Regions from separate parts of the Streptomyces sp. NPDC021115 genome, predicted to be linked through region 1. Evidence: riboswitches for the same ligand, from Rfam matches in the RefSeq annotation. Region 1 holds a riboswitch; each other region holds the start of a gene.

Region 1 (4,623 bases):
GGAAGCACAGGTCGGCGCGGCCGGTGGCCATGGCCTCGTACGACTTGCGGGCCGCGTCGAAGCAGCGGAACTCCACGGACAGGCCGAGGCGCCGGGCCAGCTCCCCGGCCAGCTCGACGGTGACCCCGCGCGGCGCGTCCGGGGTGCCCTGGGCGAGGACGGGGTTACCGAGGTTGACGGAGGCGCGGAGCGCTCCGGCGGGGGCGAGGTCGCGGGCGAGCGCGGTGAGGTCGGTTGTGTCCATGGGCCGAGTCTAGGAAGACCAGGCAGCGTGGCGGGGCCTTGAAGATCTCTTGACCGCGCGGCCGGGCATGGCGGACGGACACCGGGCAACCTGCGGAGGATGACACGCGTCGGAATCGTCGTCCTGATGGTGGCCGCCGCCCTGGCGTCGGGCGTGGCCGCGGTGGGGATCTCGCCCTGGTGGCCGCCGTACCGCTCGCCCTGCTGGGGCTGCTGGGGACCCGGGACCTGCTGCAACGCCGCCACTCGGTGCTGCGCAACTATCCCGTCCTGGGCCACGCCCGCTTCCTGCTGGAGGCGATCCGGCCCGAGCTCCAGCAGTACTTCATCGAGCGCAACTTCGACGGGCGGCCCTTCGACCGGGACGTCCGCAGCATCGTCTACGAGCGGGCGAAGGGCACCGACGCCGAGGAGCCGTTCGGCACCGAGCGGGATGTGTACCAGCCCGGGTACGAGTTCCTGGTGCCGTCGATGGCTCCGTGCCCGGTGCCGGAAACGGTGCCGAGGGTGCGCGTCGGCGGGCCCGACTGCGGCCGCCCGTACGACATGGCGCTGCTGAACGTGTCGGCGATGAGCTTCGGCTCGCTCTCGGCGAACGCGATCCTCGCCCTCAACGGGGGTGCGGCGGCCAGGGGTTTCGCCCACGACACCGGTGAGGGCGGGCTGTCGGAGTACCACCTGCGGCCGGGCGGCGACCTGGTCTGGGAGATCGGCACCGGATACTTCGGCTGCCGCACCCGGGACGGCGGCTTCGATCCGGTTGAGTTCGCCGACAAGGCCGCGTACGACCAGGTGAAGTGCGTGTCGCTCAAGCTCTCGCAGGGCGCCAAGCCGGGCATCGGCGGGGTCCTGCCGGGAGCCAAGGTCAACGCCGAGATCGCGCGGGTGCGGGAGGTGCCGGAGGGGCGTACGGTCATCTCGCCCCCGTACCACCGGGTGTTCTCCACGCCGCGCGAACTGGTCCGCTTCCTGGCCCGGATGAGGGAGCTGTCCGGCGGCAAACCGTCCGGCTTCAAGCTCTGTGTGGGCTCGCGGCGGCAGTTCCTCGCCGTGTGCAAGGCCATGCGGGAGGAGGGCACGGCCCCCGATTTCATCGTGGTGGACGGGGCCGAGGGCGGCACCGGGGCCGCGCCACTGGAGTTCGCCGACCACCTCGGCGCGCCGCTCACCGAGGGGCTGCTCACCGTGCACAACGCGCTGGTCGGCGCGGGGCTGCGGGACCGGGTCAAGGTCGGCGCGAGCGGCAAGATAGCCACCGGTACCGACCTGGTCAAACGCATGGTGCAGGGCGCGGATTACGGCAACGCGGCGCGGGCCATGATGTTCGCCGTGGGCTGTATCCAGGCCCAGCGGTGCCACACCAACACCTGCCCCACCGGCGTCACCACCCAGGACCCCCGGCGGGCCCGCGCCCTCGACGTCGGCGACAAGACGCCCCGGGTGCGGCGTCTGCAAGAGGCGACGGTGGCGAGCGCGCTCCAGATCATGGCGTCCATGGGGGTCACCGAACCCGCGCAGCTGCGCCCGCACATGCTGCGGCGGCGTACCGACCCCGTCACGCACAGGTCCTACGAGGAGCTGTACGAGTGGCTTGCGCCCGGGCAGTTGCTCGCCGAGGCGCCCGCGTCCTGGGCGGCCGACTGGAAGGCCGCCGACCCCGACCGCTGGGACTGACCACCGGGTGTCCCAACTCACCATCCGAATGCCGGGCCGGGGCTCGGCACACCGCCGGACGGCGCCGTAGTCTTGCCGGTGCAGCTGGTTCGCCCCGTCCGCCAGGCGGGAGGCGTCGCAAGAGGGAACCCGGTGGGAATCCGGGACTGCCCCGCAGCGGTGAACGGGAACGACCGCCGTCATACGCACTGGACCCGGGGAAACGGGTCTGGGAAGCGACGGCCACTAGGTGTCCTCTTCTTCGGAGGACGCGCCCGTGAGTCCGAAGACCTGCCACCTGCCCGCGTGCGGACGACTCGTACGCGGACATCCCGGTGACCTCGAGGGCGGGTCGGCGTACATACCCGAAACGGACGACCGCGCTGTGCCGCGCGAGACCGTACCGCCGGGTTCGTCACCCTTCGCGCTCTCGTCCCGTTGCCGGGATCTCAGGGATTCATCTCGCGAAGGAGATCTCCGTGACCGACAAGCCCGCAGCCGCGGCAGCACGGGCCACCGTGTACGGCTACCCCCGCCAGGGCCCGGACCGGGAACTGAAGAAGGCGATCGAGGGCTACTGGAAGGGCCGCGTCACCGCCGACGCCCTCCGTGCCACCGCCGCCGACCTGCGCCGGTCCAACTGGCAGCAGCTGGCCGGGGCCGGTGTCGACGAGGTCCCCACGGGTGACTTCTCGGCGTACGACCACGTCCTGGACACCACCGTGATGGTCGGCGCGATCCCCGGGCGCCACCGGGCCGCCGTCGCCGCCGATCCGCTCGACGGATACTTCGCGATGGCGCGCGGGACGCAGGACATCGCGCCGCTGGAGATGACCAAGTGGTTCGACACCAACTACCACTACCTGGTCCCGGAGCTGGGCCCGGACACCGTCTTCACCGCCGACTCCGCCAAGCAGGTCGGCGAGCTCAGGGAGGCGCGGGCCCTCGGGCTCACCGCCCGGCCGGTCCTGGTCGGCCCGGTCACCTATCTGCTGCTCGCCAAGCCCGCGCCCGGGGTGGCCGCCGACTTCGAGCCGCTGACGCTGCTCGACCGGCTGCTGCCGGTGTACGCCGAGGTCCTGGCCGACCTGCGCGCGGCCGGGGCGGAGTGGGTGCAGCTGGACGAGCCCGCCCTCGTCCAGGACCGCACCCCGGCCGAGCTGAACACCGCCGCCCGCGCCTACCGCGACCTCGGCGCCCTCACCGACCGGCCCAAGCTGCTGATCGCCTCGTACTTCGACCGGCTCGGCGACGCCCTGCCGGTGCTGGCCAAGGCGCCGGTCGAGGGGCTTGCCCTGGACTTCACCGAGGCCGCCGCCACCCAGCTGGACGCGCTCGCCGCCGTCGGCGGGCTGCCCGGCAAGCGGCTGGTCGCCGGTGTGGTCAACGGCCGCAACGTCTGGGTCAACGACCTGGGGAAGTCCCTGTCCACCCTCGGCACCCTGCTCGGGCTCGCCGACCGGGTCGACGTCTCGGCCTCCTGCTCCCTGCTCCACGTCCCGCTCGACGCGGCGGCCGAGCGGGACATCGATCCGCAGATCCTGCGCTGGCTGGCCTTCGCCGAGCAGAAGACCACCGAGATCGTCACCCTCGCCAAGGGCCTGGCCCAGGGCACCGGCGCGATCACCGCGGAACTCGCCGCCAACCGGGCCGCCCTCGCCTCCCGTGCGAACTCCGCCCTCACCCGCGACCCGGCCGTCCGCGCCCGCACCGGCGCGGTCACCGGGGCCGACGCCCGCCGCTCCCGGCCCTACGCCGAACGGGCCGGGGCGCAGCGCGCCCACCTGGGCCTGCCGCTGCTGCCGACCACCACCATCGGCTCCTTCCCGCAGACCGGCGAGCTGCGTGCCGCCCGCGCCGGCCTGCGTACCGGGCGGATCGACACGGCCGGGTACGAGGAGCGCGTCAAGGCCGAGATCCAGGAGGTGATCGCCTTCCAGGAGAAGGCCGGTCTGGACGTCCTGGTGCACGGCGAGGCCGAGCGCAACGACATGGTGCAGTACTTCGCCGAACAGCTCAGCGGCTACCTCGCCACCCAGCACGGCTGGGTGCAGTCCTACGGCACCCGCTACGTCCGCCCGCCGATCCTGGCCGGTGACGTCTCGCGCCCCGAACCGATGACGGTGCGCTGGACGACGTACGCCCAGTCCCTCACCGACCGGCCGGTCAAGGGCATGCTCACCGGTCCCGTCACCATGCTGGCCTGGTCCTTCGTCCGCGACGACCAGCCGCTCGGGGACACCGCGCGCCAGGTCGCCCTCGCCCTGCGCGACGAGGTGGCGGATCTGGAGGCCGCCGGGACCTCGGTCATCCAGGTCGACGAGCCCGCGCTGCGCGAGACGCTGCCGCTGCGGGCCGCCGACCGGGCGGCGTACCTGGCGTGGGCGACGGAGTCGTTCCGGCTGTCCACGGCGGGCGTCCGCCCGGCCACCCAGATCCACACCCACATGTGCTACGCCGAGTTCGGCGACATCGTGCGGGCCATCGACGACCTCGACGCGGACGTCATCAGCCTGGAGGCCGCCCGCTCCCATATGCAGGTGGCCCGGGAGCTGGCCGCGCACGGCTATCCGCGCGAGGCCGGGCCCGGCGTGTACGACATCCACTCCCCGCGCGTACCGAGCCCACAGGAGGCGGCCGAGCTGCTGCGCACCGGGCTGAAGGCGATCCCCGCCGAGCGGCTGTGGGTCAACCCGGACTGCGGGCTGAAGACCCGTGGCTGGCCGG
Region 2 (4,623 bases), on a different contig from region 1:
GGTAGCGGCCGACGGGGATGCCGAGCAGGGTGCACAGCGCGGTCCGCAGCAGGCTGTTGTGGGCCACGACGAGCACCGTGCCACCCCGGTGCGCGGCGGCCAGCCCGCGCAGGGCGGCGACGGCGCGGGCCGCGGCCTCGCCGGGGCGCTCCGAGCCGGGGAAGGCCCCGGCCTCGGGGTCGGCGCGGAAGGCCCGGACGGCCGCCGGGTCCTCCGCCTCCATCTCGGCGATCGTGCGGCCCTCGCCCCAGCCGAAGTCCATCTCGCGCAGGTCCTCGACGACTTCGGGCACCAGGGACAGCGCGGCGGCGGCCGGTTCCGCGGTGTGCCGGGCCCGGCCGAGCGGGGAGCAGGCCACCGCGTCGATCCCGCGGCCCCGCACCCAGTGGGCGAGGGCCCGCGCCTGCCGGTGGCCGCGCTCGGTCAGCGCGATGTCCGAGATCCCGGCGTACCGGTTCTCCGCGTGCCACACGGTCTCTCCGTGCCGTACGAGCAGCAGTCGGGCGGTCATCCGGGGCCTTTCGATATGCCAGCCATATGCGTCAGCCGCGTACGTCAGCCATTGCCTGATCACGTCGCGAGTGTTAAATCTAGCATCGCCCATGTGATGTGGGATGGGACACCGAGGTTCCGGAGGGCGGCAGGGCATGCGCGTGATCATCGGAGTGGATGTCGGCACCTCCGTCACCAAGGCCGTGGCCTTCGGCCGCGACGGGGTCGCGCTCGCCTCCGCGGCCCGCCCCAGCCGACTGGACCGGCTGCCAGGCGGCCTGGTCGAACAGGACCTGGAGGACGTGCTGCGCACGGTCGCCGAGGTCGTCCGCGAGGTGGCCGCGGCGCTCCCCGGCCCGCCCGCCGCGCTCGCGCTCACCGGCCAGGGCGACGGTCTGTGGCTGCGCGACGAGGCGGGCCGGGCGGTGCGCCCGCCGATCTCCTGGCTGGACGGCCGGGGAGGCGGGACCGTCGCCCGCTGGAGCGCGGACGGCACGCTCGCCGCCCTCCACGCCCGCACCGGCTCGGGGCTGTTCCCTGGCTGCCACGCCCCGCTGCTGCGCTGGCTGGCCGAGCACGAGCCAAAGGCGCTGGAGCGCGCGGCGGTCGCGGGCTACTGCGTGGACGCGGTGGCCCAGCGGCTGACCGGCGTCATCACCGTGGACGCCTCCGATGCCTCCCTGCCGTTCCTCGACGTCACCACCCGCACATATGTGCCGGACGCGCTGGAGCTGTGCGGACTGTCCGATTACGCCCGGCTGTTGCCCCCGCCCGCCGCGCCCGGCACCGTCCTCGCGCTGGACGACGCAGGGGCCCGGCTGACCGGGCTGCCGCGCGGACTGCCCGTCGTCTCCGGTCCGTACGACCTCCCCGCGTGCGCCATCGGCAGCGGGGTGCGGGACGTGGGCGACGGGCTGCTCATCGTCGGCACCACGCTGGCCTGCCAAGTCCTCACCGACCGCCCGGAGGTGGACCCGGCCGCCGGTCCGGCCGGGATGTGGCTGTGCACCCCCGATCCGGACCGCTGGCTGCGCGCGATGCCCGCTATGGTCGGCACCGCCGCCCTGGACTGGGTGCTCGATCTCACAGGGACGACCACGGCCGACCTGGACACCCTGCTTTCCGGGAGTCCGCCGGGCGCGAACGGCGTGACCGCGCTGCCCTTCCTGTCGGGCGCCGGGGAGCGCGCGCCGTTCGTGGAGCCCGCCGCCCGGGGGCGGTTGGACGGCCTGACCCTCGCCAGCACCCGCGCCGACTCCGTACGGGCCGTGTGCGAGGCCATCGCCTACGCGGCCCGCCACTGCCTGGAGGCGGCGGGGCTCTCGGGGCGGCTCGCGCTGTGCGGCGGGGGCGTGCGGTCCGCCGCGTGGACGGAGATTTTCGCGAGCGTCATGGGCCGGCCGGTGGTCGTGCCCGAAGAGCCGGAGGTCGGCGCGCGGGGCGCGGTCGCGGTCGCCTGGGCCTCGCTCGGCGACCCCGTGGACGCGTCCCGGTGGCACGCGGCGTCCCGTACCGTCGAGCCCCGGAGCGAGCTGCGCGACGCCTACGAGGACGGCTACGCGGGCTACCGCGCCCGCCTCGCCCGTGCCCTGGACGAATGGCGGCGGAGCGGCGCGGGAAGCTAGTTTTCCCTGGGATTCCGGCACTGCCCAGACCCGACACGACGCGCACAACTGTGCGAATTCTCCCAGCTGACGACACAACATCTGGGGGCGCGTGCGCACCGCGACACAAGATGTATGCTCGTCTCCGCTGTCGCCGCAGGGGAATCCGGTGCGAATCCGGAACTGTCCCGCAACGGTGTACGTGTGCGCTTTCGCGTACCCGTGAGTCCGATGACCTGCCGATGGCCGTCTGCATACGTCCGGGCCTCGCGGGGTGGGTCGATGGACGCTGCGTGGGGTGCCGTAGAGCGGAATCGGCATGCCCACGAGCGGCCATCGCGCACTGCCCTCGAAAGGCCCCCAGCCGAGCGAGGGAGACCACTTCAGTGACCATCGCGCCCGCCGACCCGGTTTCAGAGGCAGCGGATACTGCGGCAGCGGCCGACGCGCCCGGGACCGCCCTGCTGCGGACCCTGACGGCGCTCACCGCCGATCTGCCCGCCACCGACCCCGGCAAGGTCGCGGCCGCCGCCCTGCGCGGCCGCCATCCCGGTTCGGACGAGGCGGAGTTGCGCTCGCTGGCGACCGAGGCGGCGGCCGGGCTCATCGGCGAGGAACCGGAGTACTCCAAGCTGGCCGCGCGGCTGCTGACCCGCGCGATCGCCGAGGAGGCGGCCGGGCAGGGCGCGGACTCCTTCTCGGCCTCCGTCGCCGTGGGCCACCGCGAGGGCCTGATCGCCGACTCCACCGCCGAGTTCGTGACCGCCCACACCGCCCGGCTGGACGGCCTGGTGGACCAGGCGCTGGCCGACGGCGCCGACGACCGCTTCGGCTACTTCGGGCTGCGCACCCTGCACAGCCGCTATCTGCTGCGCCACCCCATCACCCGTCAGGTGATCGAGACCCCGCAGCACTTCCTGCTGCGGGTGGCCTGCGGGCTCGCCGAGGACCTGTCGGAGCGGGCGCTGGCGGACGTCGCCGAGCTGTACCGGATGACCAGCACGCTGTCGTACCTGCCCAGCTCCCCCACGCTGTTCAACTCCGGCACCCGCCACCCGCAGATGTCGTCCTGCTATCTGCTGGACTCGCCGCTGGACGAGCTGGACTCGATCTACAACCGCTACCACCAGGTGGCGCGGCTTTCGAAGCACGCGGGCGGCATCGGTCTGTCGTACTCCCGCATCCGCGCCCGCGGTTCGCTGATCCGCGGCACCAACGGGCACTCCAACGGCATCGTGCCGTTCCTGCGCACGCTCGACGCCTCGGTGGCGGCCGTCAACCAGGGCGGCCGGCGCAAGGGCGCGGCCTGCGTCTACCTGGAGACCTGGCACGCGGACATCGAGGAGTTCCTGGAGCTGCGGGACAACACGGGCGAAGAGGCCCGCCGCACCCACAACCTCAACATCGCGCACTGGATCCCGGACGAGTTCATGCGCCGGGTCGAGGCGGACGCCGACTGGTCGCTGTTCTCGCCGGTGGACGCGCCCGAGCTGGTCGACCTGTGGGGCGAGGAGTTCGAGACCGCGTACCGCCGGTTCGAGGCCGAGGGGCGGGCGCTCAAGAAGGTCCCGGCGCGCCAGCTGTACGCGCGGATGATGCGCACCCTCGCGCAGACCGGCAACGGCTGGATGACGTTCAAGGACGCCGCCAACCGCACCGCCAACCAGACCGCCGAGCCGGGCCGGGTCGTCCACTCCTCCAACCTGTGCACCGAGATCCTGGAGGTCACCGACGACGGCGAGACCGCCGTCTGCAACCTCGGCTCGGTCAACCTGGCCGCGCACCTCGGTGCGGACGGCGAGATGGACTGGGAGCGGCTGGACCGCACCGTCCGCACCGCCGTGACCTTCCTCGACCGCGTGGTGGACATCAACTTCTACCCCACGGAAGAGGCCGGGGCCTCCAACTCCCGCTGGCGGCCGGTGGGGCTCGGGCTGATGGGCCTCCAGGACGTGTTCTTCCGGCTGCGGCTGCCGTTCGACTCGGCCGAGGCGCAGGCGCTGTCCACCCGGATCTCCGAGCGCATCATGCTCGCCGCGTACGAGGCGTCCTGCGACCTCGCCGAGCGCCACGGTCCGCACCCGGCCTGGGCCGAGACCCGCACCGCGCGCGGTGTGCTCCACCCGGACCACTACACCGACGCGACCGCCACCTGGCCCGAGCGCTGGGAGGCGCTGCGGCAGCGGATGGCGACGACCGGCATGCGGAACTCGCTGCTCCTGGCCATCGCGCCGACCGCCACCATCGCCTCCATCGCGGGCGTGTACGAGTGCATCGAGCCGCAGGTCTCCAACCTCTTCAAGCGCGAAACGCTCAGCGGTGAGTTCCTCCAGGTCAACAACTACCTGGTGAACGACCTCAAGAAGCTCGGCGTCTGGGACGCCCAGACCCGGGACGCGCTGCGCGAGGCCAACGGCTCGGTCCAGGACTTCTCCTGGGTGCCCGCCGACGTCCGCGACCTGTACCGGACCGCGTGGGAGGTGCCGCAGCGCGCCCTGATCGACATGGCGGCCGCCCGCACCCCGTA
Region 3 (4,623 bases), on a different contig from region 1:
CTGGCCGTCGTTGTCGGCGCGGTAGCGCTCCAGCAGCGAGTCGGCGAGCGCCTGGCCGGTCTCCCAGGCCAGGCGGCTGGGCACGGCCTTGGGGTCGACGGAGTAGAAGTTGCGGCCGGTCGGCAGGACGTTGACCAGCCCGCGCAGCGGCGATCCGGACGGCCCCGCGGGCACGAAACCGCCGTTCAGGGCGTGGACCGCGTGGTCGATCTCGTCGGTCGTGGCGGCGAGGCGCGGCACGACCTCGCGGGCGGCGAACTCCAGGATCGGAATGACCGCGGCCCGCTGGACCTCGGGCAGGTCCAGGACAGCCTTCTCGGCTGCCTCCGGGGCCCAGTCCGCGTCCTCCATCGCCTGCACGAGGGTGCGGGCGCGCTCCTCGGCCTCGTCGGCGCCGGTGCGGGTGGCGGCCGACTCGTCCAGGCCCAGCGCCTCGCGCAGCCCGGGGAGCGCCGACGTACCGCCCCAGATCTGGCGGGCGCGCAGGATGGCCAGCACGAGGTTGACGCGCTCGGGGCCGGTCGGCGCGCCGCCGAGGACATGCAGTCCGTCGCGGATCTGGGCGTCCTTGACCTCGCACAGCCAGCCGTCGACGTGCAGCAGGAAGTCGTCGAAGCCCTCGTCGTCGGGCCGCTCCTCCATCCCCAGGTCGTGGTCGAGCCGGGCGGCCTGGATCAGGGTCCAGATCTGGGCGCGGATGGCGGGCAGCTTGGCCGGGTCCATGGAGGAGATGGCGGCGTACTCGTCCAGCAGCTGTTCCAGCCGGGCGATGTCGCCGTAGGAGTCGGCGCGCGCCATCGGCGGGACGAGGTGGTCGACCAGGGTGGCGTGGACGCGGCGCTTGGCCTGGGTGCCCTCGCCGGGGTCGTTGACCAGGAAGGGGTAGATCAGCGGCAGGTCGCCGAGTGCGGCGTCGGGGCCGCAGGCGGCGGACAGCCCCGCGTTCTTGCCCGGCAGCCACTCCAGGTTGCCGTGCTTGCCCAGGTGCACCATGGCGTCGGCGCCGAAGCCGCCGTCGGCCTCGGGGGTGGCCATCCAGCGGTAGGCGGCCAGGTAGTGGTGCGAGGGCGGCAGGTCGGGGTCGTGGTAGATGGCGATGGGGTTCTCGCCGAAGCCGCGCGGCGGCTGGATGACGACCAGGAGGTTGTTGTGGCGCAGCGCGGCGAGCACGATCTCGCCCTCGGGGTCGCGGCTGGTGTCCACGAACATCTCGCCGGGCGGCGGGCCCCAGTGCTCCTCGACCGCGTCGCGCAGCTCCCGCGGCAGCGTGGCGTACCAGCGGCGGTAGTCGGCGGCCGGGATGCGGACCGGGTTCTTGGCCAGCTGCTCCTCGGTCAGCCAGTCCTGGTCGTGGCCGCCTGCCTCGATGAGGGCGTAGATCAGTTCGTCTCCGGCGCCGGAGGCCAGGCCGGGGAGCGCCCCGTCGCCCTCCTCGGGGCCGAAGTCGTACCCTTCGGCGCGCAGTCGGCGCAGCAGGGCGACGGCGCTCGCGGGGGTGTCGAGGCCGACCGCGTTGCCGATGCGGGAGTGCTTGGTGGGATACGCGGACAGGACGAGCGCGAGGCGCTTGTCGGCGGCCGGTATGTGGCGGAGCCGGGCGTGTCGTACCGCGATTCCGGCGACACGCGCGGCGCGCTCGGGATCGGCGGCGTAGACGGGCAGCCCGTCCTCGTCGACCTCCTTGAAGGAGAACGGCACGGTGATCAGCCGTCCGTCGAACTCCGGGACGGCGACCTGGGTCGCGGCGTCCAGCGGTGAAAGGCCCTCGTCGTTCTCCTCCCACGCGCTGCGCGGCGAGGTCAGGCACAGCGCCTGGAGCACGGGGACGTCGAGCGCGGCGAGCGCGCCCGCGTCCCACGCCTCGTCGTCGCCGCCCGCCGAGGCGTCGGCGGGGCGGGTGCCGCCCGCGGCGAGCACGGTCGTGACGATGGCGTCGGCCGCGCCGAGGGCGTCGATCAGCTCGGGCTCGGGGGCCCGGAGGGAGGCGACGAACAGCGGCAGCGGGCGGGCCCCGGCGTCCTCCACGGCCCGGCACAGCGCCTCCACGAAGGCGGTGTTGCCGCTCATGTGGTGGGCCCGGTAGTAGAGCACGGCGACCGTCGGGCCGGTCACGTCCTCGCGGGCGGTGCGCTCCAGCGGGCCCCAGGTGGGGGCGGGGGCGGGCGGTTCGAAGCCGTGGCCGGTGAGCAGCACGGTGTCGGACAGGAACCGGGCCAGCTGGTCGAGGTTGGCGGGCCCGCCGTGGGCGAGGTAGGCGTGCGCCTCGGCGGCGATCCCGACGGGGACCGTGGACGCCTCCATGAGCTGGGCGTCAGGGGCCTGTTCACCGCTGAGGACGACGACGGGCAGATCGCCGGCGAGCAGGGTTTCGAGGCCGTCCTCCCAGGCACGGATGCCACCGAGCAGCCGCACGACGACGAGTTCGACCCCGTCGAGGAGGCCGGGCAGGTCGTCGAGCGGGAGCCGCGCCGGGTTGGCGAGGCGGTACGGCACCGGGCCCGTGGCCGCGCGGGCACTGAGCAGGTCGGTGTCGGACGTCGACAGCAGCAGAATCATGGCTCAGTGCCTTCCTCGGGGTCCGCGCCCCGGGCGGGTTGGAAGACGGCAGGAGTTCCTGGCTCGCACGGCGGGCTGTCGTGCTCACAGTGGCGGGACCGCACCGGATTCGCACCGGTTTCCTCCCCTAGACGCCGTCTTGTGCGTCCGGCGGGCCAGACGGCCCGCCGAAGAGCATAGTAGGCGTTGCTGACCTGGTACGGGACGGTGAGGGCCGACCGGACGTCGGTATGCTCGCCGCCATGTCCCTCCCCCCGACAACCGGCCCACTTGCGGATGAAGCGCCCTCCGGAGCGCCCTCGCGGCGGGCGCGCGGACGCGATGACGCCTGCCCCGGCGCGCTGCGGCTGCACCCGGCGGACGACGGCTCCCTGGCGCGCGTCCGCATCCCGGGCGGCCTGCTGACGGCTGGTCAGGCGGAGGCGCTGGCGGGGGTGTGCGAGGAGCTGGGGGACGGTCGGCTCGACCTCACCTCACGGGGCAATCTCCAGGTCCGGGGCCTGGACACGGGATGCGGCGGCGAGCTGGCGGCCGCGCTGCGGACCGCCGGGCTGCTGCCCTCCGACCGGTACGACCGGGTGCGCAACATCGTGGCGTCTCCGCTGAGCGGCCTTGACGGCGCCGGATGCGGCGATGTCGCCGCGTGGGCGCGGGAGTTGGACGCCGCGCTGTGCGCCGGTACGTGGGCGGAGCTGTCCGGCTTGTCGGGCCGTTTCCTGTTCGCGATGGACGACGGCCGAGGCGATGTGGGCGCACTCGGCGCGGATGTGACATTGATCGCAACCCGCGATGACGGAGCGGTGCTGGGCGTGGGCTCCGGGTGTGCGCTGGAGGTGCGGGCGGAGGACGCATCACGCGCCGCCGCACTGGCCGCCGTGGAGTTCCTGACCCGGACCCGGGAAAGCGGTACGCGGGCGTGGCGGGTGCGCGAACTGCCCGCGCAACACGCCGTGACGGCCGAGGGCTTGGCGGCGCGACTCGCGGACGAGGGTGTCGAAGCCGTACGTATCGGACACGACGTGCCGAGCGCGCCGAAGCCCGGCGCGCCGCCCGCGCCGGGCGTGGTGTCCGGGCCGGACGGGCGCCACGCCGTGTCCGTCCTCGTTCCCCTGGGCCGGGTCCGCGCGGCGCGGTGGCGGCTGCTCGCCGGGCTCGCCGCCCGGCACGGGTCGGGCGATCTGCGTGTGACACCCTGGCGCGGCGTGGTGCTCCCGGGGTTCACCGCGGACGGCGCGCGGGCCGCTGCGCGCGAGGTGGCCGACGCGGGGCTGGTGACCGATCCGGACTCCCCATGGGTCGGGGTCGGCGCGTGCACGGGGCAGCCGGGCTGCGCCAAGTCCCTGGCCGATGTGCGCGCCCACGCGGCGCGCGCGGTGGCGGACGCCCCTCGTACGGGCGCTCCCCGCTCCCCCGACGCGCCGCCGGTGTACTTCTCCGGCTGCGAGCGGCGCTGCGGCCACCCCGGCGGCCGCTGGGTGGACGCGCTGGCCACCTCCGGTACGGACTACCGGCTCACCGTGCGCGACCCGCGGGAGCCGGACGGCGCGAGCGGCCGCGGGACGGACGTGGCGGCGGAGCGGTTGGCGGATGCCGTGGCGACGGCCCGCGAAACCGCATGAGCAACGGCATCAGCAACGACATGACGGCATGATCAACGACATGATCGAGGACACAGTGTTCGACTACGAGAAGGACGGAGCGGCCATCTACCGCGCCTCCTTTGCCACCATCCGCGCCGAGGCGGACCTGGGCGGGCTCCCCGCCGACGTCAGCCAGGTGGTGGTGCGGATGATCCACGCATGCGGCATGGTCGACCTGGTCAAGGACCTCGCGTACACGCCCGAGGTGGTCGCGCGGGCCCGGGAGGCGCTGCGCGCCGGGGCGCCGGTGTTCTGCGACGCGCAGATGGTCGCCAGCGGCGTCACCCGCAGGCGGCTGCCCGCCGGCAACGACGTGGTGTGCACGCTGTCCGACCCCGCCGTACCGGAGTTGGCGCGGCGCATGGGGACGACGCGCAGCGCCGCCGCGCTGGAGCTGTGGCGGGACCGTCTCGAGGGTTCGGTCGTG

What was found. Region 1 has a riboswitch for cobalamin ahead of metE (5-methyltetrahydropteroyltriglutamate--homocysteine S-methyltransferase). Riboswitches for the same ligand answer to the same signal wherever they lie in the genome.
Region 2: another riboswitch for cobalamin. It lies ahead of ACH4TL_RS02680 (ribonucleoside-diphosphate reductase subunit alpha); the one in region 1 lies ahead of metE (5-methyltetrahydropteroyltriglutamate--homocysteine S-methyltransferase).
Region 3: another riboswitch for cobalamin. It lies ahead of cobN (cobaltochelatase subunit CobN); the one in region 1 lies ahead of metE (5-methyltetrahydropteroyltriglutamate--homocysteine S-methyltransferase).

What each region holds. Positions count from the first base shown of each region.
Region 1 covers NZ_JBIRQF010000002.1:987,664-992,286, reverse strand. The annotation lists gene ACH4TL_RS10065 (transporter substrate-binding domain-containing protein) at 1-244, opposite strand, end outside; partial or broken gene ACH4TL_RS10060 (FMN-binding glutamate synthase family protein) at 344-1,917, shown strand; cobalamin riboswitch at 1,986-2,210, shown strand; gene metE (5-methyltetrahydropteroyltriglutamate--homocysteine S-methyltransferase) at 2,376-4,623, shown strand, end outside.
Region 2 covers NZ_JBIRQF010000001.1:591,479-596,101, forward strand. The annotation lists gene ACH4TL_RS02670 (histidine phosphatase family protein) at 1-511, opposite strand, end outside; gene ACH4TL_RS02675 (FGGY family carbohydrate kinase) at 648-2,117, shown strand; cobalamin riboswitch at 2,215-2,355, shown strand; gene ACH4TL_RS02680 (ribonucleoside-diphosphate reductase subunit alpha) at 2,483-4,623, shown strand, end outside.
Region 3 covers NZ_JBIRQF010000005.1:478,766-483,388, reverse strand. The annotation lists gene cobN (cobaltochelatase subunit CobN) at 1-2,556, opposite strand, end outside; cobalamin riboswitch at 2,589-2,740, opposite strand; gene cobG (precorrin-3B synthase) at 2,799-4,175, shown strand; gene ACH4TL_RS19705 (precorrin-8X methylmutase) at 4,216-4,623, shown strand, end outside.